Regions from separate parts of the Streptomyces sp. Pv4-95 genome, predicted to be linked through region 1. Evidence: riboswitches for the same ligand, from Rfam matches in the RefSeq annotation. Region 1 holds a riboswitch; each other region holds the start of a gene.
What was found. A riboswitch is a leader RNA that binds a small molecule or an ion and turns the genes downstream of it on or off. The one in region 1 is predicted to bind cyclic di-AMP.

Region 1 (5,555 bases):
GCGGCCGGCGCCCGAGCGCAGCGAGCGCGTGGTGTGGAGCGGCCTGGGCCCGTCGCCGTCGGCCGTCGCGTTCCTCGCGGGCCTGGGCGTGGAGCCGGGGCCGCGGTAGCCCACCGGGCGGGCGCCGGTCGCGCACGGCGGAGCGCGGTGCGCCCGTGCCGGTCCCCGCGCACCCCGGGCGCAGGCCGTGACTCCGCGGGCGCGCCGGTGCACGCCCACCGGTTACGGTCGGTGGGTGCACGACATGCCCGACGCCACCCCCGCCGACGCCCCCGCGAGCTGCCCGGCAGGCTCCGCGGCTCCGCCCGCCCCCGAGCTGTTCACCTGGGAGTTCGCCTCCGACCCGTACCCCGCGTACGCCTGGCTGCGCACCCACGCGCCGGTGCACAGGACCGCACTGCCCAGCGGCGTCGATGCCTGGCTGGTGACCCGCTACACCGACGCGCGGCAGGCCCTCGCCGACGCCCGGCTCTCCAAGAACCCCCGGCATCACAGCGAGGCCGCGCACGGCAAGGGCAAGGTCGGCATCCCGGGCGAGCGCAGCGCCAACCTGATGACGCATCTGCTCAACATCGACCCCCCGGACCACACCCGGCTCCGCCGCCTGGTGGCGAAGGCGTTCACCCCGCGCCGGGTCGCGGCCTTCGCCCCCCGGGTGCAGGAGCTGACCGACTCCCTCATCGACGACATGATCGCCAAGCAGCCGGACGCGGAGACCGGAGCGGCGGACCTCATCCACGAGTTCGCCTTCCCGCTCCCCATCTACGCGATCTGCGATCTGCTCGGCGTCCCGCGCGAGGACCAGGACGACTTCCGGGACTGGGCCGGGATGATGATCCGGCACGGCGGCGGACCGCGCGGCGGGGTCGCCAGGTCGGTGAAGAAGATGCGCGGCTACCTCGCCGAACTGATCCACCGCAAGCGCGAGTCCCTGGGCGACGAGGCGGACGAGGACCTGATCTCCGGCCTGATCCGGGCCTCCGACCACGGTGAGCACCTCAGCGAGAACGAGGTCGCGGCGATGGCCTTCATCCTGCTCTTCGCCGGCTTCGAGACCACCGTCAACCTCATCGGCAACGGCACCTACGCGCTGCTGCGCAACCCCGCGCAGCGCGAACTGCTGCAGAAGTCGATGGAGGCGGGGGACACCGAGCTGCTCGCCACCGGCATCGAGGAGCTGCTGCGCTACGACGGCCCGGTCGAGCTGGCGACGTGGCGGTTCGCGACGCAGGAGCTGACGCTGGGCGGGCAGCGCATCGCCGAGGGCGACCCCGTCCTGGTGGTGCTGGCCGCGGCGGATCGCGACCCGGAGCGGTTCCCCGAACCGGACACCCTCGACCTCACCCGGCGCGACAATCAGCACCTGGGATACGGGCACGGCATCCACTACTGCCTGGGCGCCCCGCTGGCCCGGCTCGAAGGGCAGACCGCCCTCGCGACGCTGCTGACCCGGCTGCCGGACATCCGCCTTGCGGCGGAACCTGATGATTTGCGCTGGCGCGGCGGTCTCATCATGCGCGGACTGCGGTCGCTTCCGGTGGAGTTCACGCCTCCGCGGCCCTGACCGGGGACGGGTCCGGAATTGACGCTCCGTCACCTGTGTGACCTTTACGTGATCTCCACTACACCGGCTTGTGACTACCCGTGACCCCGGCTACCTTTCGACCGAACCGAAGAGCTTCACCCGATCGGCGGAAGTCAAACCTGGTGCACCGGATGTATTGGTGCGCCGGACGCGGCCGGCGATCGGACAACTCCACCGCCGCGCGAAAGGCAACCGCATGCGTTCCGGGAACGGCCGACACAGGCGCCCCCGTCAAGCACCGGCCATCTTTGTCACGGCGGGGGTCACCGGCGCCGGCATCGCCCTGCCGCTGCTCGGCGCGAGTGGCGCACACGCCGCCGACACCGCGACGTGGGACCGCGTCGCGCAGTGCGAGAGCGGCGGGATGTGGAGCGCGGCCTCGGGCAACGGCTTCTACGGCGGCCTGCAGCTGACCCAGGACATGTGGGACGAGTACGGCGGCGCGGACTACGCCTCCCGCCCCGACCTCGCCAGCCGCTCCCAGCAGATATCCGTGGCCGAGGCGATCCTGGACGACCGCGGGCCCGACGCCTGGCCCAGCTGTGCGGTGAACGCCGGGCTGACCGCGGACGGCTCCTCGCCCGAGGTCGACCCGGGCGGCGTGAGCCTCCTCGACCCGGACCTCCTGGACCCCTCCGACGGCTCCGGCCCGTCCGACTCCTCGGACCCGTCGGACCCGTCGGACTCCTCGGACTCCTCGGACTCCTCGGACTCCTCGGGCTCCTCCGACTCCTCCGGCCCGTCGGAAGGCGACGAGCCGTCCGACGCGACGCCCTCCCCTGACGCGTCGGATCCCGCCGAGCAGTCCGGGCCCGCGGATTCCGATCCGTCCGACTCCGGCTCCCCGACGGCGGACGACCGGCGCGACGACTCCTCCCGTGGCGATGACCCCTCCCGTGCCGACGGCCGGGACGAGGGCGGCAGCCGCACCGACGGGACGGGCGCGCCGGATGACGCGTCCGCGGGCGGCGACTCCACGGCGGATGGGACGCCCGGCACGGGCAGGCACCGCGGCGGCGCCGAGGAGAGCGGTGAGGGCGCGGACGAGGCGGACGACAGCGGCCGCTCGTCGGGCCGGCACGCCTCCCGTGACGGTGACGCGCATCAGACCGGTCCGGCCGGCGGCGACTACACCGTGCGCGCCGGTGACAGCCTGTCAGCCATCGCGGAGGCCCGTGAGGTGCCCGGTGGGTGGCCCGCCCTCTACGACCGCAACGAGGGCGTCGTCGGCGCCGACGCCGACCTGATCAAGCCGGGGCAGATCCTCGATCTCGGGCACATCGAAGGGTAGTTCGCTCACCTTCGCCCCCTTTTGGGAAAGTGAGACAAGGCTCTCGTTCCGGGGTGCGGCGTCCAGCTCCCGCGCCGTTCCCAAACCTGGGTCCACCTGCAGAAATGGGTGCACCCTATGATCAAAAACGGTCAACTTGGTTCAGATGGTGGGGTTTGAACACCAAGGGGGTTACTGCTTACGGTCAGGACCGCTCGCCAAAGCGGGCCCTTCGATCACACGCCGAATCCTGCCGGTGGTCGAAGGCGGTCGACGCGCAAGCGCCGAAGGCAGGAGCGGGGGACCCAAGGTAAGCGCCGGCCCCACCCGTGAAAGCGGGTCAACCGGCTTGGGGTGAAGTCGCATGTCATGTACACGCGGCCGGGCAACTCACATGGCCCGAACCCGACAGCTCACCTCGCAGGCGTCGGTGAGGAAACGAACGAACCATGCTGAACAACAAGGGCAAGCACCGTCGTCCCTCCAAGGCCGTCCGCGTCGCCACCCTCGCCGGTGTCGCCGGTGCTGCCGTGGCCGTCCCGCTCATGGGCGCCTCCTCCGCCTCCGCCGCGTCCGTCGAGACCTGGGACGCCGTCGCCCAGTGCGAGTCCGGTGGCAACTGGTCGATCAACACCGGCAACGGCTACTACGGCGGCCTGCAGTTCTCCAACTCCAGCTGGGCCGCCGCCGGTGGCACCCAGTACGCCGCGCGCGCCGACCTGGCCACCAAGAGCCAGCAGATAGCCGCCGCCGAGAAGCTGCTCGCCATCCAGGGCCCGGGTGCCTGGTCCTGCGCCGGCGCCGGCAACCTGACCGCCGGTGGCCCCTCCCCCGACCTCGACACCTCCGGCGACGCCCCGCAGGGCAACACCGGCGAGAAGGCCGAGAAGCCTGCGCCGGCCCCCGCGCCCGAGAAGTCGAAGCCGGCCCCGAAGTCCAACGCCTCCGGCAACTACACCGTCAAGGCGGGCGACACCCTCGCCAAGATCGCCAAGGCGCACGGCACCACCTGGAAGGCGCTCTACTCGGACAACAAGTCCGTCATCGGCGGCAACCCGAACCTGATCATCCCCGGCCAGAAGCTCGACGTCTGAGCCGACCCCTGCACAGGGGCGCCGAGGACCTCACCGTCTCCGGCCGGCCGGGTGGTCCGTGCGTACGGCGGTACGCACGATCCGCCCGCCCCGGCTGAGGGGTCCGGGGCCGGGCAGCCGGTGTGAACGAACCGGGGACGGACCGCTCTCCCCACGCCGTCCCCCGTGACCATCGCGTCCATCGCGTCTGCCCTCCGCTCCACCCGCTCGTGCAGGAGACCGCCCCGCGGCGGCGCGCCATCCCCCATCGCGCCGCGGCGGGGCTTCTCCATGTCGGCGGCCCGGATTTCGCGTCGCGGAAGAGGGTGCGCACCCGTCCCCGGCAGGCGGTCTTGACCAGCATCGTCAGGCAACTTTTCCCGCTCGGCGAACAATGTGGCGAAACCTCCCATGAGCTGGGCTTTTGGGCCTCTTTTCGTCCCACTGAGCGGGCCGAGGGCGAACGGATGCGCCCAAGGCCGTTAGGCTCGTGCTGCAGAACTCCAGACACCCATGAAGGAGACAACGTGCCGTCCATCGACGTCGTCGTAGCCCGCGAAATTCTCGACTCGCGAGGTAATCCCACGGTCGAGGTCGAGGTCGGCCTCGACGACGGCAGCACGGGCCGTGCCGCCGTTCCGTCCGGCGCCTCGACCGGTGCCTTCGAGGCCATCGAGCTCCGTGACGGCGACCCGAGCCGCTACATGGGCAAGGGCGTGGAGAAGGCCGTCCTGGCCGTCATCGAGCAGATCGGCCCGGAGCTCGTCGGCTACGACGCGACCGAGCAGCGGCTGATCGACCAGGCGATGTTCGACCTGGACGCCACGGACAACAAGGGCTCCCTCGGCGCCAACGCCATCCTCGGCGTCTCCCTCGCCGTCGCGCACGCCGCCTCCGAGGCCAGCGACCTCCCGCTGTTCCGCTACCTCGGTGGCCCGAACGCGCACGTCCTGCCCGTCCCGATGATGAACATCCTCAACGGTGGGTCGCACGCCGACTCCAACGTGGACATCCAGGAGTTCATGATCGCCCCGATCGGCGCGGAGTCCTTCTCCGAGGCGCTGCGCTGGGGCGCCGAGGTCTACCACACCCTCAAGAAGGTCCTGAAGACCAAGGGTCTGGCCACCGGTCTCGGCGACGAGGGCGGCTTCGCCCCGAACCTCGGCTCCAACCGCGAGGCCCTCGACCTCATCCTGGAAGCCATCAAGGAAGCCGGTTACGCCCCCGGCCAGGACATCGCCCTGGCGCTCGACGTCGCCGCCTCCGAGTTCTACAAGGACGGCGTCTACCAGTTCGAGGGCAAGGAGCGCTCGGCCGCCGAGATGACGGAGTACTACGAGGGGCTCGTGGCGGACTACCCGCTCGTCTCCATCGAGGACCCGCTGTTCGAGGACGACTGGGCCGGCTGGAACGTCATCACCGAGAAGCTCGGCTCCAAGGTGCAGCTCGTCGGCGACGACCTGTTCGTCACCAACCCCGAGCGCCTGGCCCGCGGCATCGAGGAGAACTCCGCCAACGCGCTGCTGGTGAAGGTCAACCAGATCGGCTCGCTGACCGAGACCCTGGACGCCGTCGAGCTGGCCCAGCGCAACGGCTTCAAGTGCATGATGTCGCACCGCTCCGGCGA
Region 2 (5,555 bases), 570 kb from region 1:
TCGTACGTGACGGTACGCCGCACCTGCTCCTCTAGGTCGGTGGCTGCATCCTCGTCCGGCGCCACCGGCTGGGGCTTCGCCTTCTCGCCCGGTTCCATCTTAAGGAGACGAAACTGGCAGACGCGGAACCCTTCTTTGCCTATGGTCATCCAGTGTTCCGCCACACGGAACAGACCGCAGTATTGGTAGCCGCCAGTGGGCTGCCGCCGCGCCGAACTGATCTTCAACCCGCGAATGACCCGTACGGGGTTCCCCAGCGCCTGGTTCAACAGAAGGCCGGCGTTTCCTCGCGAGTCCATGGTCTGATCAGCAACCATGCACTTCGTGTTCCGGTCGCGACCACCCTCACCCGTATAGATGATCTCGGTCTCGCCGTACGCATCGTCGAGGTATCCGCCGGAGAGCACAATGGAATCTACGCCCTTTGCTGCGGTCCCCGAGATTCCCATTCCTAATTGACGGTGGACTCCCGCGGCGTGCAACTCCGCGTGCCCCTTGAAGTGTTGCCCTTCGTGTACACCTGGTGGTGTACCGAACGTAACGGGGTTTGCTGCTCTCGCCTTCGCCATGCGCGAATGATGCCAACTCTGCGATCACTGCATGCCTTACGTGACCAGACTGTGGTGTCTCACACAGGCCGCCGAGTCCAGATGATCGGAATACCGCCTCCGTTTCCGCATGGACACGGGCGTAGCCTCCGGGGAGTTGTCTCTCATCTGGAGGTTCATGCGATGTCCCGCGTACCGACAAGTGTGGTGGCTGGAACTGGTCTTGTGGCTGGCTACGCCGTCGCGCGTTGGACCAAGAAGCGGCCGCTTGGTGGGGTGGCGCTGGCTGCGGCCGGCGCCGTGGCGGCGCGGGAGTGGCAGCGGAAGGCCGGTGGGGCGACGGCTGCGGCGTTGAGTGGGGCTTATGTGGCCGCGTTTGCCGGGTCGCATCCGTTGGCGAAGAAGATCGGGGCGTGGCCCTCTGTGTTCACAGTGGCCGGTGGGGTCGCGCTCGCCTCGTGGGTGACGGTCGATCGACGGAAGTAGCGGAAGTAGAAGTAGACGAACCAGCGGACGCCCCGGCGTAGGAGCAGGGCCTCCCCCACGGTCTGGGCACGGGCTGCACGCATTGAGGGCGGCCGCGCACCCACGCGCTGCCGCCCTCAGTGATGGTGCCGGAAGGGATGGCCCTCAGGCCGATGCCTCTGTGAGGAGGGTCAGGTCTTCGTCGGTCAGGGTGAGTTCGCCGACCGCGAGGAGTGCCGGGAGCTGGGCCACCGTGCGGGCGCTGGCGATCGGGGCCGCGATGGTGGGGCGGGTGGCGAGCCAGGCGAGGGCGACGGTGGCGATCTCGGCCTCGTGGGCGACCGCGACGGTGTCGAGGGCCTGGAGGACACGGCGGCCCCGGTCGGTCGTCAGGTGCTTGGCGGCGCCTTCGGCGCGGGCACTGTCGACGCTCGCGCCGGGGCGGTACTTGCCGGTCAGGAAGCCCGAGGCGAGGGCGTAGTACGGGACCGCGGACAGGCCGTTGCGGGCGGCGACGTCGGCGAGTTCGCCCTCGTAGGTCTCGCGGGAGACAAGGTTGTAGTGCGGCTGCAGGGCGACGTAGCGGGCCAGGCCCTCGCTCGTGGAGAAGGCCAGGGACTCCTCCAGGCGCCGCGCGGAGATGTTGGACGCGGCGATCTCGCGGACCTTGCCGGCCCGTACGAGGTCGTCGAGCGCGGTCAGGAACTCCGAGACCTCGACCGACTCATCGTCGTAGTGGGTGTAGTAGAGGTCGATGTAGTCGGTGCGCAGGCGGGTCAGGGACTCGTCGACGGCGCCCTTGATGGTGGCGGCGGACAGGCCCTTGTGGTCGGGGTGGGCGCCGACCTTGGTGGCGATGACGACGTCCTCGCGGTTGCCGCGGGCGGCCAGCCAGTTGCCGATCACGGTCTCGGACTCGCCGCCCTTGTTGCCCGGCACCCAGGCCGAGTAGACGTCTGCGGTGTCGATGAAGTTGCCGCCGCCCGCCACGTACGCGTCGAGCACGGCGAAGGACTCGGCTTCGTCCGCCGTCCAGCCGAAGACATTGCCGCCGAGGGACAGAGGGGAGACGGAGAGCGAGCCGAGGGTCTTGTGTGTCGCGGTCATGCGTGGTTGCAGCGTCGGTTCGGAAGGGAAAATTCCCCCGCCGAGCCCGAACCTCGTCCCCGCCCCTCAGGACGCGGCCTCCAGCACAACGGCTCGCGCGGCTGCCGGGGCGAACCCTCCACCGGATCGCGCCCCCGCTGCCGCCTCACGCGCCTCTCAGACACTCACCCCGTGGTCGCGCAGCCACGTCATCGGGTCGATGGGGTCGCCGGCGTCCGGGCGGACCTCCAGGTGGAGGTGCGGGCCGGTGACGTTGCCGGTGGCGCCGACGCGGCCGATGACGTCACCGGCCTTGACCTCGCCGGAGGTCTTCACCATGGACGACAGGTGGCAGAACCAGAGTTCGGTGCCGTCGTCCATGGTCAGGACGATGCGGTAGCCGTACGAGCCGGCCCAGCCGGCCTGGGTGATGGTGCCGGAGTGCACGGCCTTGACGAGAGTGCCGGTCGGTGCGGCGAAGTCCTGACCGGTGTGGTCGGCGGACCAGCGGTCGCCGGCCTGCCCGAAGCTCGCGGTGAGGGTGTACGAGGAGACGGGGGCGATGAAGCTCCGCGCCAGCTTGGCGAGGCGCTCGGCCTCCGCCTTCTCGCGGGCGGCCTCCGCCGCCTCGCGCTTGGCCTCCAGCTCCGCGGCCTTCTTGGCCTCGGCAGCCTTCTCGGCCACCTTCTGGTGCTCGGCCGCGGCCTCCTCGGCCTTCTCGATGGCCGCGTCTTGGGCGGCATCGCGCGCCTGCTGCTCACCGGCGCCCTGCTGGGCATCGGCCTGCTGCAGGATGCGGTTGCGCAGCGTCTCGCCCGCGTCCTTGCCCTGGGAGGCGAGGGGGGCGCCGGCGACCGCGGAGTCCGCGCCGCCCGCTGCCGATGCGGCGGAATCGGAGCTCTGGTCGGCGTCGGAGTCGGATATGAGGCCGCCGATGCCGGGGAGCGACTTGGCGTCCGGCAGCTTCTCGGCGAGGTCGTCGGCCATGCCGCCGACGTCCGGCATCGAGATCGGGACCGGCGGCCGGCCCTCGGCCGTGGCCATCCCGCCGGCACCGACCGCGGCGATCACGCCGACGCCCAGGACGGTGCTGCTGCGGGCGAGTCCGCCGCCGCGCTGTCTGGCCACCCGGTGCTTGCCGCGGACGGGGCGGATGGACTCCTCGGTGGGATTCCACTCCTCCCACTCCCCGTCGCCGTCACGGTCGGCGGCGGGGAATCCGAATCCGGAGTCCCGCCCGTCGAGGTGACCTCGGTGTTCAGGGAATCTCTGGCCACCGAAGGCCGCTGGGCCGTCAGGGGAACCCGGGTCGTCGAGGGGGCCGGGCCCGTCGAAGACACTCCGGTCGTCGAGGTCGTAGGCGGACGGAACCTCGGGGGCAGGCCTGTTGGACGCCACGGGGGCGCACTCCTTTCCTTCCTTCTCGCCTACCGGGTTAGCTGACGGGTTCGGAGCAGGAAGGTCTCCTACGGGCACCCTCTGACGAGGGCGTCCGATTCACCCCAAGGTGGTGGTTCCCCGGTTCCCTTGGTGCAGTTCGGTGCGGTTCGGTGCGCCTTCGGCAGACTCGGCAGGGCCGGTGCGTTCCGCGGCTCCGGCCGACGGCTTCGGGGCTTCGGCGCGACTCGGGGCTCTTCGGTGCGCCGGAGCAGGCCGTGCGGCCGGCCGGTGCGAGATGCGGTGGCGGCGTGCGCGACGTGCAGAAGGTGCGTGAAGTGCGGGAGTTACGTGAAGTTCGAAGCGAGGGTGGAGATACGGAGGGTGCGGCATTGCCGGGAGTGCTGGAGGTACGGGAGTGCGTGAAGTGCGCTTACGGGATTCGGCGTCGGCGCGCGGTGCCGCCACTTGCGACGGCTGGGACGACCGCGCTGCGTTATCGGACAGTAATAGAGATGGCCACTGAATTCCAAGCGTTCCCGGGAATCCGTATGTGCTCCGTAGGAGCTTTGGCGTGGACTTTTTCACCCACGAGCGCCCCAATCCGGGCGAGTTGACCAACCGGCTCCAAACGATCTCCCGACGATCGTGCGCCAGTCGTTATGCGGAGGGGTGCCCGACCATCACGGAGCGTGAGAGCAGTAACGTCGGATCATGGTCGTCAACGTCGTCAACAGCGCGCAGACAGTGGCCGATCGGTACCGGGAGTTCTCCTGGCAGCAGGCGCGGGGGCAGTCCGACGCCCACGAGGAGCTGACCGCGCGGATCAGTCAGGACGCCGAGTTCTGCGACGTGCTCGCGGGGTCGCTGCCCGCGGGGAACAAGCAGCAGCCCAATCTCCTCCTCGCCGCCGTCCGCTATCTCGACGGTCCGCACGCCGAACAGGGCCCGCACGGTGAGGCCGCGTACGGACGCTGGCGGGAGTGGACGATCCGGCACTGGGACGAGGTCCGCGCCGTGATCATGCAGCGCGCCACCCAGACCAACGAGCCCGCCCGCTGCGCCACCCTGCTCCCGCTGCTCGCCCGGCTGCCGCAGCCGCTGGCACTGCTCGAGGTCGGCACGTCGGCCGGGCTGTGCCTGCACCCCGACCGCTACCGCTACCGCTACGAGGGCGGCGCCGAGGGAGGCGGCCACGGCACCCAGGAAGTGGGCGCCCCGGGCAGCCCGGTGACGTTCACGTGCCGCACGAGCCGGGCGACTCCCCCGCCGGCGGACGCGCCGCCCGCGCCCACCGCGCTGCCGGAGGTCGTCTGGCGCGCGGGCATCGATCTGGACCCGCTTGACCCGGTCACCCGGCCCGACGACCACCGCTGGCTGCAGGCCCTGGTCTGGCCCGGGCAGCGGGCGCGCGCGGACCGGCTCGCGGCCGCCGTCGAAGCGGTACGGGACGCGCCCCGGCCCACGCTCGTCCGCGGGGATCTCGTCGACGAGCTGCCGGCGCTGGCCGCGGCGGCCCCGCGGGAGGCGACGCTGGTCATCTTCCACAGCGTCGCTCTGATGTATCTGCCGCCGGCCCGCCGTGCGGAGTTCGCCCGGCTCGTACGGTCCGTCCTGGCCGAGCGGGGCGGTCCAGGGCACTGGATCTCCAACGAGCACCACACCGAGCTGCCCTGGATCACCGACCCGGCGCACGATGCCCTGCCGCCCGAGTACGCGCATCTGCTGACCCTGTCGCTGGACGAACAACCGGTCGCCCTCACCGGCCCGCACGGACAGATCCTGCACTGGCTCCGGGAACCCGTCCTCGGGGCGCGATGACGGCCCTGGCCGGACGCGCCGGAGGCGGAGCCGCCGCCTATACCCCCAGCGGCCGCTGCAGCGCGAGCAGCGCCATGTCGTCGGCGGGCGCCCCTCCCGTGTGCCGCGCGACGTCCTTCACCAGCAGGTCGAGGAGGTCCGCCGGGCCGTTGAAATGGCGGCCGCGCAACTTGGCCGACGGGTCGTAGAACCGGTTGGCCAGGTTGCGGGCCTCGGTCACCCCGTCGGTGAACAGCAGCAGCAGCGAACCGGCCGGGA
Region 3 (5,555 bases), 1.6 Mb from region 1:
TCACTTCCTTCCCTTCGGGCCGTGCGTGGCCCGGGTGGTCCGGGCGGGGTCCGGTGGGTCCGGCGGCGGCCCGTGAAGAGGGGGAGCGGGCCGCCGCCATTCCTTCCGGCGGGGCGGTCGACGCGTCGCCGGGGCGGAGACCGGCGACAGCGGGGAGTCGACCGCCTGGAGGAGGACGCTAAACCTGCGTCTCCCCGGGGCGAGCCCGCTTGCCCGGCATTGCTCACTTTCGACCGCCGATTGTCCGTAGCTGACCGCGCGGTCGCCGGGGCCGCGGTCGGCTCCCTGCCTGCCCTGACCGATGCGGCGATCGGGGGTGCCCTGCCCGAAGGCCCGTGCTATGCGGCGGATACGATCCAGCACTATGGACGTAGTAATCAATATCTTCGTCGGCCTGCACATCATCGGCATCGCCTCCCTGCTGGGCGGCTTCCTGACCCAGATGAAGGCGATGAGCGCAGGCGGGGCCCGGTTCGTGCCGGCCATGCTGCACGGCGCGCTGACGATGCTGGTGACCGGCATCGTGCTGGTCGGCCTGAACCAGGCGCAGGACCAGGAACTCAACAACATCAAGATCGGCATCAAGATGGCCGTCCTGGTGGTGATCCTGGCGCTGGTCTACGTCAAGCGGGACGAGGAGACGGTCGCCAAGCCGCTGTTCGGCGCGGTCGGCCTGCTCACGGTCGCCAACATCTTCATCGCGGTGCTCTGGACCTGATCCGGCCCGGTACACCGCTCGCGCGCTCACGGCGTCGTCCGGACGAGGCCCTGCGGACGGCCTTGCGGAAGGCCCTGCAGACGGCTCACCGCGCGGTCCCCACCTCCGGAGTCCGGTTCGGACTTCCGGGGCGGTGACCGCGCGGTGGCATGTGGGGGGTGGCCGTGGGGGGTGGCCTTGGCGGAGCGGCGCCGGCGCTATGCCGGGCGGACGCTCCCGTAGATGGGCATGTAGTAGATCGACTCCTCGCGGACGTTGGCGCCCGGCTTCGGTGCGTGGATCATCTTGCCGCCGCCTATGTACATCCCGACGTGGCTGATGTCGTCGTAGAAGAACACCAGGTCACCGGGCTGAAGGTCCTTGGTGGCCACCCGCTCGCCCACCTTCACCTGGTCCCAGGTCGTGCGCGGCAGGTCGACCCCGGCCGCCTTCCATGCCGCCTGGGTCAGCCCCGAGCAGTCGTAGGACGTGGGGCCGGTCGCGCCCCAGACGTACGGCTTGCCCATCTGCGCGCGGGCGAAGGCGAGCGCCTTGTCGGCCTTGGTCGAGTACGAACCGCCGGTGTCGCTGCCGCCGCCGGTCGAGCCGTCCGAGGCGCCGTCGCCGGGCTGCTTCTGCTCCTCGCGCTGCCGGCGCTCCTCTTCCGCCTGCTTGCGCGCCAGCTCCTCGGCCTTGCGCTGGGCCGCGGCCTCCCGCTTGCGCTCCAGCTCGGCCAGCCGCGCCTTCTCCTGGGCGGTCAGCCGGGACAGCAGCTGCCGGGCCTCGGCCAGCTTGCCCTGGACCGACTGCTTGGACTCCTTCAGTGACGTCTGGGACTCCTGCAGCCGCTCCAGACTGCGGGTCGCCTCCGCGCGCTGCCGGGTGGCCTCGGCCTGCTGCTCCTGGTAGTCGGTGACCGCCTGCTTCTGCCGGCCGGTCAGCCGCTCCATGAGGTGGCTGCGGTCGACGAACTGCTGCGGGTCCTTCGCGAGCATCAGCTGCGCGGTCGGGTTCATGCCGCCGGTGCGGTACTGGGCCGACGCGAACGTGCCCAGCGTGCGCCGGGACTCGTTCATCCGCTCCGCGCGCTTGGCGGCGGCGTCCAGGAGCTTGTCGACGGTTTCGCGCTGCCCCTCCGCCTTCTCCTTGGCGGCGTTGTACTTCTGGGTGGCGACCTCGGCCTGGCGGTAGAGGCCGTCGACCTTCTGCTTGACCTCTTCGATGGTGGGCTTGGGCGCCCGGGGCGCCGCGTCGGCGGACTGCGAGAGCAGCGTGACCGAGGCGAGGGCGGCGGTGGTGAGCCCGGCCGCCGTGCGGCGGCTTCCGGGCGAACTGAGCACGCGGGTGCGCGGCTTGCGATGCGACGCCAAGGCCGGCGACTCCTTCCGTGGACCGCCTACCGGGTTAGCTGTCGGGTTCGGGCGGGTGTCGCTGACGGAAGGCTTGCCCTACGGTCGTCGCGTCCGCCTCCGGCGGCCGCGCCGATCGATTCACCCCGGTGGTGCTGGTGGGTCCCCGGCTCCGGGTGCCTTCGTGGCAGGGCCGGACTCGGCGGAGGCGGCCCGTGCTGACGCTGTCGTCTGCGGGGATGCGGGCTGCCCGAGCGAGCACGGTAGCCAACTCGTGTGGCTCCTGTGAAGGCTGATGTTCGATTTGCCCGAAACCTTTTCGTGACCTGAATGTGTGCCAGGCGTACTTGCGGCAGATGTCGGGTTCGTGGTGGTGGCGGGGGCCCGCGCCACGGCTCCGGGGTGTGACGATCCGGTGCACGACGGTGACGAAGTGGGCCGAGGCGCCCCGCGTCGACGACCGGCGTCGCCCTCGTCGCCCGCCGGCTCCCGATTTCGACTCCCCGCGGCCCCGCCGGCCCCCTGCACGACACCCTGGACGGCTCCCGTTCAGCCGCTCCCCGGTCTCCTCCGGCGCCACTCCGGCCGATTCGGACCCACTATCCGATACTCCGGGGCGGGCTGTCAGTGGGGCCGCCTAGACTCGGTGGGCGATGAGCAGCCTCTTTGACGACAGCTTCCTGGCGGACCTCGGCCCGAAGGGCGAGGAGCCCCCGCCGCCTCCCGAGGACGAGGACGGTCCCGCACAGGAGGAGATCCCCGCCGACCTGTTCGGTGGCCGCTTCGACGTGCCCGGCGGGATCCCGCACGCCATCGGCCCGGGGCGCGACCGCTACTACCGCGACGGCGCCGCCCGCCCCGCGGTCGATCCGGACGCCCTCCTGGAGGGGCTCAACGAACAGCAGAAGGCCGCCGTGGCGCACACCGGCGGGCCGCTGCTGATCGTCGCGGGCGCGGGTTCCGGCAAGACCCGCGTCCTGACGCACCGCATCGCGCATCTGCTCGGCGCCCGCGGTGTGCACCCTGGTCAGATCCTCGCCATCACCTTCACCAACAAGGCCGCGGGCGAGATGAAGGAGCGCGTCGAGGAACTGGTCGGCCCGCGCGCCCACGCGATGTGGGTCTCCACCTTCCACAGCGCCTGCGTCCGCATCCTGCGCCGGGAGAGCAAGAAGCTGGGCTTCACGTCCTCCTTCTCGATCTACGACGCGGCCGACTCCAAGCGGCTGATGGCGCTGGTGTGCCGGGACCTCGATCTCGACCCCAAGCGCTTCCCGCCCAAGTCCTTCAGCGCCAAGGTCTCCAACCTCAAGAACGAGCTCGTCGACGAGGAGACCTTCGCCCAGCAGGCCGCCGACGGTTTCGAGAAGTCCGTCGCCGAGGCGTACTCGATGTACCAAGCACGCCTGCGCGAGGCCAACGCCCTCGACTTCGACGACATCATCATGACGACGGTCAATCTCCTCCAGGCCTTCCCGGATGTCGCCGACCACTACCGCCGCCGCTTCCGGCACGTGCTCGTCGACGAGTACCAGGACACCAACCACGCCCAGTACACCCTCGTACGCGAACTGGTCGGCCCCGCGGAGGAAGCCGGCGAGCTGTGCGTCGTCGGCGACGCCGACCAGTCCATCTACGCCTTCCGCGGCGCCACGATCCGCAACATCCTCCAGTTCGAGGAGGACTACCCGGACGCCACGACGATCCTGCTGGAGCAGAACTACCGCTCCAGCCAGACGATCCTCAGCGCCGCCAACGCCGTCATCGAGCGCAACGAGAACCGCCGTCCCAAGAACCTCTGGACGGACGCCGGAGCCGGCCCCAAGATCACCGGCTATGTCGCCGACACCGAGCACGACGAGGCCCAGTTCGTCGCCGACGAGATCGACCGGCTCACCGACGCGGGCGACGCCAAGGCCGGCGACGTCGCGGTCTTCTACCGCACCAACGCCCAGTCCCGTGTCTTCGAAGAGATCTTCATCCGGGTGGGGCTGCCCTACAAGGTCGTCGGCGGCGTGCGCTTCTACGAGCGCAAGGAGGTCCGCGACGTCCTCGCGTATCTGCGGGTGCTCGCCAACCCCGAGGACACCGTCCCGCTGCGCCGCATTCTGAACGTCCCCAAGCGCGGCATCGGCGACCGCGCCGAGGCGATGATCGACGCCCTGTCCCTGCGCGAGAAGATCACCTTCCCGCAGGCGCTGCGCCGGGTCGACGAGGCGTACGGCATGGCCGCCCGCTCCGCCAACGCCGTCCGGCGGTTCAACGTCCTCATGGAGGAGCTGCGCACCATCGTCGAGTCCGGTGCGGGCCCGGCGACCGTCCTGGAGGCCGTCCTGGAGCGCACGGGCTACCTCGCCGAACTCCAGGCCTCCACCGACCCGCAGGACGAGACCCGGATCGAGAACCTCCAGGAACTCGCCGCGGTGGCCCTGGAGTTCGAGCAGGACCGCGGCGAGGAGAACCCCGGCACCCTCTCCGACTTCCTGGAGCAGGTCGCGCTGGTCGCCGACTCCGACCAGATCCCGGACGAGGACGAGGACGGCAGCGGCGTCATCACCCTCATGACCCTGCACACCGCCAAGGGCCTGGAATTCCCGGTGGTCTTCCTCACCGGCATGGAGGACGGCGTCTTCCCGCACATGCGCTCGCTGGGCCAGACCAAGGAGCTGGAGGAGGAGCGCCGGCTGGCGTACGTGGGCATCACCCGCGCCCGTGAGCGGCTCTACCTCACCCGCTCGACGATGCGCAGCGCCTGGGGCCAGCCGTCGTACAACCCCGCCTCCCGCTTCCTGGAGGAGATCCCGGACGACCACGTCGAATGGAAGCGGACCGGGCCCGCGACGCCGTCCGCTTCCATGGGCGGACTCTCGTCGGGCGGCGGCTTCGGGAGCGGCATCGGCTCCGCGCTGTCGTCGTCGGCGCGGGCGAAGGGCCCGAGCGGCTTCGCGACCCGCCGGTCGAAGGACCGCACGGTCGTCGCGCTGACCATCGGCGACCGCGTCACCCACGACAGCTTCGGGCTCGGCACGGTCGTGGGCGTCAAGGGCAGCGGCGACAACGCCGAGGCGACGATCGATTTCGGCGGCGAGAAGCCGAAGCGGCTGCTGCTGCGGTACGCGCCGGTGCAGAAGCTGTAGCCGGCGCGGGGGACGGCGGAGTCGTCGGGCCGGGGGCATCGCCCTCGGCCCCTTCGACGGGCCGGGATCCGGTCAGTTGGGGTCGAGGCCGTGGCTGCGCAGCCACGGCAGCGGGTCGACCGCCTCGCCGCCGCCGGGGCGCACCTCGAAGTGCAGATGCGGCCCGGTGGAGTTGCCGGAGTTGCCCGAGTAGGCGATCTGGTCACCGGCCTTGACCGAACCGGAGCGGATCTTGGTGCTGCTGAGGTGGCAGTACCAGGTCTCGGTGCCGTCGGGTGCCGTCACGATCGCCATGTTGCCGTACGCGGAGTTCCACTGGGTGCGGACGGTGCCGTCGGTCGCGGCCATGACGGAGGTGCCGTAGCTGACCGG
Region 4 (5,555 bases), 2.7 Mb from region 1:
TGGGCCTTCCCGGCACCGGACCGCGGCCAACTGCCCAACGGGCTCACCCTGCTGACCAGCCACCGCCCCGGCCAGCAGGTCGTCGCCGTCGAGATCAACCTCGTCGCGCCCCTGGAGGCCGAGCCCGAGGGCCTGGACGGCGTCGCCACGATCATGGCCCGCGCGCTGTCCGAGGGCACCGACAAGCACGACGCCGAGGAGTTCGCGGCCGAGCTGGAGCGCTGCGGCGCCACCATGGACGCGCACGCCGACCACCCCGGTCTGCGGGTCTCCCTCGAAGTGCCGGCGTCGCGGCTGGACCACGCCCTCGGCCTGCTCGCCGACGCACTGCGCGCGCCCGCCTTCCCGGACAGCGAGATCGAGCGGCTGGTGCGCAACCGCCTCGACGAGATCCCGCACGAGCTCGCCAACCCCGCGCGGCGGGCCGCGATGGCCCTGTCCAAGGAACTGTTCCCGTCGGCCTCCCGGATGTCGCGGCCCCGGCAGGGCACCGAGGAGACCGTCGAGCGGATCGACGCCGCGGCCGTTCGCGCCTTCTACGCGGCGCATGTACGGCCCGCGACGGCCACCGCCGTCATCGTCGGTGACTTCACCGGCATCGACCTGGACGCGTCGCTCGCCGGCACCCTCGGCGCCTGGACCGGCTCGACCGCCGAGCCGGTGAAGGCCTCGCCGATCACCGCGGACGACACCGGCCGAGTGGTGATCGTGGACCGCCCCGGCGCCGTCCAGACGCAGCTGCTCATCGGCCGCATCGGTGCCGACCGGCACGACCGGGTCTGGCCCGCGCAGGTCCTCGGCACGTACTGCCTGGGCGGCACCCTCACCTCCCGCCTGGACCGCGTCCTGCGCGAGGAGAAGGGCTACACCTACGGGGTGCGCGCGTTCGGCCAGGTGCTGCGCTCCACCGCGGACGGCAGCGGCGCCGCGATGCTCGCCATCAGCGGCTCGGTCGACACCGCCTCCACCGGCCCGGCGCTCGAGGACCTGTGGAAGGTGCTCCGCACCGTGGCGGCGGAGGGACTCACGGACGCCGAGCGTGACGTCGCCGTGCAGAACCTCGTCGGGGTCGCGCCGCTGAAGTACGAGACGGCCGCCGCCGTGGCGGGCACCCTCGCCGACCAGGTCGAGCAGCACCTCCCGGACGACTTCCAGGCGCAGCTGTACGCGCGGCTTGCCGAGACCGGCACGGTCGAGGCGACCGCCGCGGTGGTGAACGCCTTCCCCGGGGACCGGCTGGTGACGATCCTGGTGGGCGACGCGGCGCAGATCGCCGAGCCCGTCAAGGCGCTGGGCATCGGCGAGGTGAAGGTCGTCGGCGGCTGACCTGCCGTTGGTGACACCGCGGCGGTCCGGCGGGGGCCGGTGACCGTCGCTCAAATCGCAGGAAAAGGGATCCCGTGACGCTCGCCCGTCACGGGATCTCCTTTATGTCCGGATTATTGTGGCTGGTTGCGTGGTGCCCCTGTGGCGTGCCGCACAAAGTGCCGGTTCTGTTTGCCGATTGAAAGATGTCCCGTTTAGCGTCAGTCCGGCTGTTCGTCAGAAGTACGCCGCAACCGTGGCACCGGACAGTCATCGCCGAGTCCCCGTACGGCGCGAGCCAGGGGAGCCGGGGACCCACATGTCCCCTGGGGTGAATCGGATCCCTCCTCGGAGGGGGCCGTAGGAGACCTTCCTGCTCCGAACCCGTCAGCTAACCCGGTAGGCGAGAAGGAAGGAAAGGACAAGCCAGCACATGGCGTTCACCCGTGCCACCGGGAAGCATCGTGGTGCGAGCCGCGCTGCTCGCACGACCCGCAAAATCGCCGGCATAGCCACCCTCACCGCCACCGGCGTCGTCGCCTCCGTGGCCTCGCCCGCGCTGGCCGCCACGGACGCGGCCGCCACCCAGGACACCGGTCTGCGGCAGGCCGTCGTCGCCGGCGACGAACTCGCCGGCCGCATCGCCGCCCAGGCGGACGCCCAGCAGGCGGCCGCCGAGGCCGCCGCAGCCAAGGCCAAGGCCGAGGCCCTCGCCGCGAAGGTGGCCAAGGAGGCCAAGCAGCGCGCCGAGGAAGCCAAGAAGAAGGCCGAGGCGAAGGCCAAGGCGGAGCGCGAGGCCAAGGAGCGCGCCGCGCGCGAGGCGGAGCGTAAGCGCCTCAACGCCTTTGTCGCGCCCGTCGAGGGCTCCTACGTCTCCACCCCGTACAAGGCCACCAGTGGCCTGTGGTCCTCCGGCAGCCACTCCGGCATCGACTTCCACGCCGCCTCAGGCAGCTCCGTGCACGCCGTGGGCCGGGGCACCGTCGTCGAGGCCGGCTGGGGCGGCGCGTACGGCAACAACATCGTGATCAAGATGAACGACGGTACGTACACCCAGTACGGCCACCTGTCGTCGCTGGGCGTCTCGGTCGGCCAGACCGTCACCCCCGGCCAGCAGATCGGCCTCTCCGGCGCCACCGGCAACGTCACCGGGCCGCACCTGCACTTCGAGGCCCGCACCGGCCCGGACTACGGCTCGGACATCGACCCGATCGCCTACCTCCGCGGCCACGGCGTCAACGTCTGACGCGTACGGCACCGCAGCCTCTCCGAAGCCCCGGCCCCGGCCGGGGCTTCGGCGTTATCGGGACACCTTGGCCACCGGATATGCCGATGGCCAAAAAATATCCATGAATACCCGAAGCCCGTCGGAAAATCCGTCCCGGTCGAATAGAGTCACGGAAATGTCGCCGATCGGCGGCGTTTCCTGGGGATTGCGGCGGAGGCACGGGACGATGCGAGGCCATATTTCCGCGCAGGCGGTATGCACGGCGATTCGCGACGACATCGTCTCCGGCGTGCTCGCGCCGGGGAGCAGGCTGATCGAGGACATCCTGGCGGCCCGTTACGGCGTGTCCAGGGTCCCCGTCCGGGAGGCGCTGCGGACCTTGCAGTCCGAGGGGTTCGTCACCACCCGCCATCATGCGGGCGCCTGTGTCGCCGAGCCGACCGAGCAGGAAGCCGCCGATCTGCTGGACATCCGCGCCCTGTTGGAGCCCATGGGCGCCGCCCGCGCGGCCACCCGCCGCAGCCCCGCCCATCTCAAGGTGCTGCGTGGCCTCGTGCGGCTGGGCCGGGAGCGCGCACGCCACGGCCACCCCGCGGACCTGCGCCAACTGGACGGCTGGTTCCACGAAACCCTGGCCCAGGCGGCCGGTAGCCCCAGTCTGACGGCGCTGCTCACCCAGCTGCGGCGGAAGATCGAGTGGATGTACGTCGTCGAACTGCCCGCCCGGGTCGCCGAGTCGTGGGACGAACACGGCGCGGTGCTGGACGCCGTCGCCCGGGGCGACGCCGAGCGCGCCCGCGCCCTGATGGCCGCTCATATCGAGCGGTCCCTGCCGGTGCACCGGCTGCGGAGGGCCGGCGCGGCCGAGGTGAGGAAGCCGAAACAGCCCGTCAACACGGCGCGCGCCCGCCATTAACAAAGGCCCCGTATACAAAGAAGGCGTGCAATACATTGCACGCGGGGAGGGCGGTGGCCGCTAATTCGGCACGCTTTCTCCTGGCCGGGCCCGGAATTCGGTGAACCGGATATTCGGCATGCCCGCGGAGTGGTGCTGATTTCTTGGGGCAATGGCTCGGAGCAGTGCGCGGCGCTGATTATCCCGCGCCATTTTTCTGCCGGGTCTGCCGGAGCAGCAACCCAGGATTTTGCGAAACGTCCCGCTGTGCCTGGAGACCTGGGCTTCCGTCGGAGGCTCCGTGGCTTCCGCCGGCCCGGCGTGCCCCGGCAGCGAAACCGGCCCCGGCAGCGGACGGCCCCGGAGACGGAGCGCCCCGGCAACGAAAACGGCCCCGCCGTGGCGACCGTCGGCCGGTCGTCACGGCGGGGCCGCGGACACTGGGGTCCCGAGGACTCAGACGGTCTCGGGGAGCTCCTCGAGACCGTCCGCGACGAGCTTGGCCAGGCGGTCGAGCGCGGCGTCGGCGCCTTCGGCGTCGGAGGCCAGCACGATCTCCTCGCCACCCTCGGCGCCGAGGCCCAGGACCGCGAGCATGGAGGCGGCGTTGACCGGGTTGCCCTCGGCCTTGGCGATCGTCACCGGGACGCCGGCCGCGGTGGCGGCACGGACGAAGATCGACGCGGGGCGGGCGTGCAGGCCCTCGGCCCATCCGACATTGACGCGGCGCTCAGCCATGGTGTTGCCCTTCAAGTCGTGACTGTTGTCTAGACCAGTCTCTCATGGTGCCGGGACGTCCCGGCGGCCCGTCGGCCTGGCCCTCCTGCGTGCGGCCCCTCCTCGGGGGAGGCGCCGGGCGCACGGGCCGGGGCCCGCGCCGGGCACGGTGGCCGTGCCCGTTCCGTTTCCAGAGGGTACGCATGCCGAGCCGGTTGTCGGTGCCCGGCCGTACCCTGGCCGCATGCAGACGCCGCCGGACCTCGCCTACCCGACCCACTGGGAAGCCGATGTGGTGCTGCGCGACGGCGGCACGGCGCGCATCCGCCCCATCGCCGCCGATGACGCCGAGCGGCTGACCTCCTTCTACGAGCAGGTCTCGGACGAGTCGAAGTACTACCGCTTCTTCGCGCCCTACCCGCGTCTGTCCGACCGCGATGTGCACCGCTTCACCCACCACGACTACGTCGACCGGGTCGGCCTGGCCGCGACCGTCGGCGGCGAGTTCATCGCCACCGTCCGCTACGACCGGATCAACGACCAGGGGCTGCCCGCCAAGGATCCCGAGGACGACCAGGCCGAGGTGGCCTTCCTGGTCCAGGACGCCCACCAGGGCCGCGGCGTCGCCTCCGCCCTCCTGGAACACATCGCCGCCGTCGCCCGCGAGCGCGGTATCCGCCGCTTCGCCGCAGAGGTGCTCCCCGCGAACACCAAGATGATCAAGGTGTTCACGGATGCCGGCTACACCCAGAAGCGCACTTTCGAGGACGGCGTGGTCCGCCTCGAATTCGACCTCGAACCGACCGAGCAGTCCATGGCCGTGATGCGCGGCCGGGAGCAGCGCGCCGAGGCCCGCTCCGCCCAGCGGCTGCTGGCCCCTGGCTCGGTCGCCGTCATCGGGACCGGCCGCACCCCCGGAGGCATCGGCCGCACGGCCCTGCGCAATGTCCTCGACGCCGGCTTCACCGGCCGTCTGCACGCCGTCAACCACGCCTTCGCCGACGGCATGGACCGGCTGGAGCCGGAGGGCGTGCCGGCCGTCCGTTCCCTGAGCGAGATCCCCGACCCGGTCGACCTCGCGGTCATCGCCGTCCCCGCCGCCCGCGTCCCCGACGTGGTCCGCGACTGCGGTGAGCACGGCGTGCAGGGCGTCCTGATCCTCTCCTCCGGCTATGCGGAGGCCGGGCCCGAAGGCCGCGAGCGGCAGCGGGCGGTGCTCCAGCAGGCCCGCTCCTACGGCATGCGGCTGATCGGCCCCAACGCCTTCGGCCTGATCAACACCGCCCCCGACGCCCGGCTGAACGCCTCCCTGGCACCCCGGATGCCCGGCGCCGGCAACATCGGCCTGTTCACCCAGTCCGGCGCGATCGGCATCGCCCTGCTCAGCGGGCTGCACGCCCGCGGCCCGGG

Region 2: another riboswitch for cyclic di-AMP. It lies ahead of QOM21_RS19320 (M23 family metallopeptidase); the one in region 1 lies ahead of QOM21_RS21860 (transglycosylase family protein).
Region 3: another riboswitch for cyclic di-AMP. It lies ahead of QOM21_RS14730 (NlpC/P60 family protein); the one in region 1 lies ahead of QOM21_RS21860 (transglycosylase family protein).
Region 4: another riboswitch for cyclic di-AMP. It lies ahead of QOM21_RS09960 (M23 family metallopeptidase); the one in region 1 lies ahead of QOM21_RS21860 (transglycosylase family protein).

The regions. Positions count from the first base shown of each region.
Region 1 is NZ_CP127172.1:4,974,377-4,979,931, forward strand. Features, by position in the region: gene QOM21_RS21845 (LysR family transcriptional regulator) at 1-109, shown strand, start outside; gene QOM21_RS21850 (cytochrome P450) at 245-1,564, shown strand; gene QOM21_RS21855 (transglycosylase family protein) at 1,782-2,876, shown strand; cyclic di-AMP (ydaO/yuaA leader) riboswitch at 3,087-3,297, shown strand; gene QOM21_RS21860 (transglycosylase family protein) at 3,305-3,949, shown strand; gene eno (phosphopyruvate hydratase) at 4,456-5,555, shown strand, end outside.
Region 2 is NZ_CP127172.1:4,408,744-4,414,298, reverse strand. Features, by position in the region: gene QOM21_RS19335 (YDG/SRA domain-containing protein) at 1-569, opposite strand, end outside; gene QOM21_RS19330 (hypothetical protein) at 732-1,034, shown strand; gene QOM21_RS19325 (aldo/keto reductase) at 1,179-2,120, opposite strand; gene QOM21_RS19320 (M23 family metallopeptidase) at 2,277-3,497, opposite strand; cyclic di-AMP (ydaO/yuaA leader) riboswitch at 3,509-3,652, opposite strand; gene QOM21_RS19315 (DUF2332 family protein) at 4,191-5,297, shown strand; gene QOM21_RS19310 (PP2C family protein-serine/threonine phosphatase) at 5,335-5,555, opposite strand, start outside.
Region 3 is NZ_CP127172.1:3,362,277-3,367,831, reverse strand. Features, by position in the region: gene QOM21_RS14740 (NlpC/P60 family protein) at 1-4, opposite strand, end outside; gene QOM21_RS14735 (hypothetical protein) at 365-718, shown strand; gene QOM21_RS14730 (NlpC/P60 family protein) at 916-2,067, opposite strand; cyclic di-AMP (ydaO/yuaA leader) riboswitch at 2,075-2,261, opposite strand; gene pcrA (DNA helicase PcrA) at 2,700-5,183, shown strand; gene QOM21_RS14720 (peptidoglycan DD-metalloendopeptidase family protein) at 5,256-5,555, opposite strand, start outside.
Region 4 is NZ_CP127172.1:2,237,908-2,243,462, reverse strand. Features, by position in the region: gene QOM21_RS09965 (M16 family metallopeptidase) at 1-1,326, shown strand, start outside; cyclic di-AMP (ydaO/yuaA leader) riboswitch at 1,570-1,726, shown strand; gene QOM21_RS09960 (M23 family metallopeptidase) at 1,739-2,551, shown strand; gene QOM21_RS09955 (GntR family transcriptional regulator) at 2,760-3,449, shown strand; gene QOM21_RS09950 (HPr family phosphocarrier protein) at 3,885-4,166, opposite strand; gene QOM21_RS09945 (GNAT family N-acetyltransferase) at 4,390-5,555, shown strand, end outside.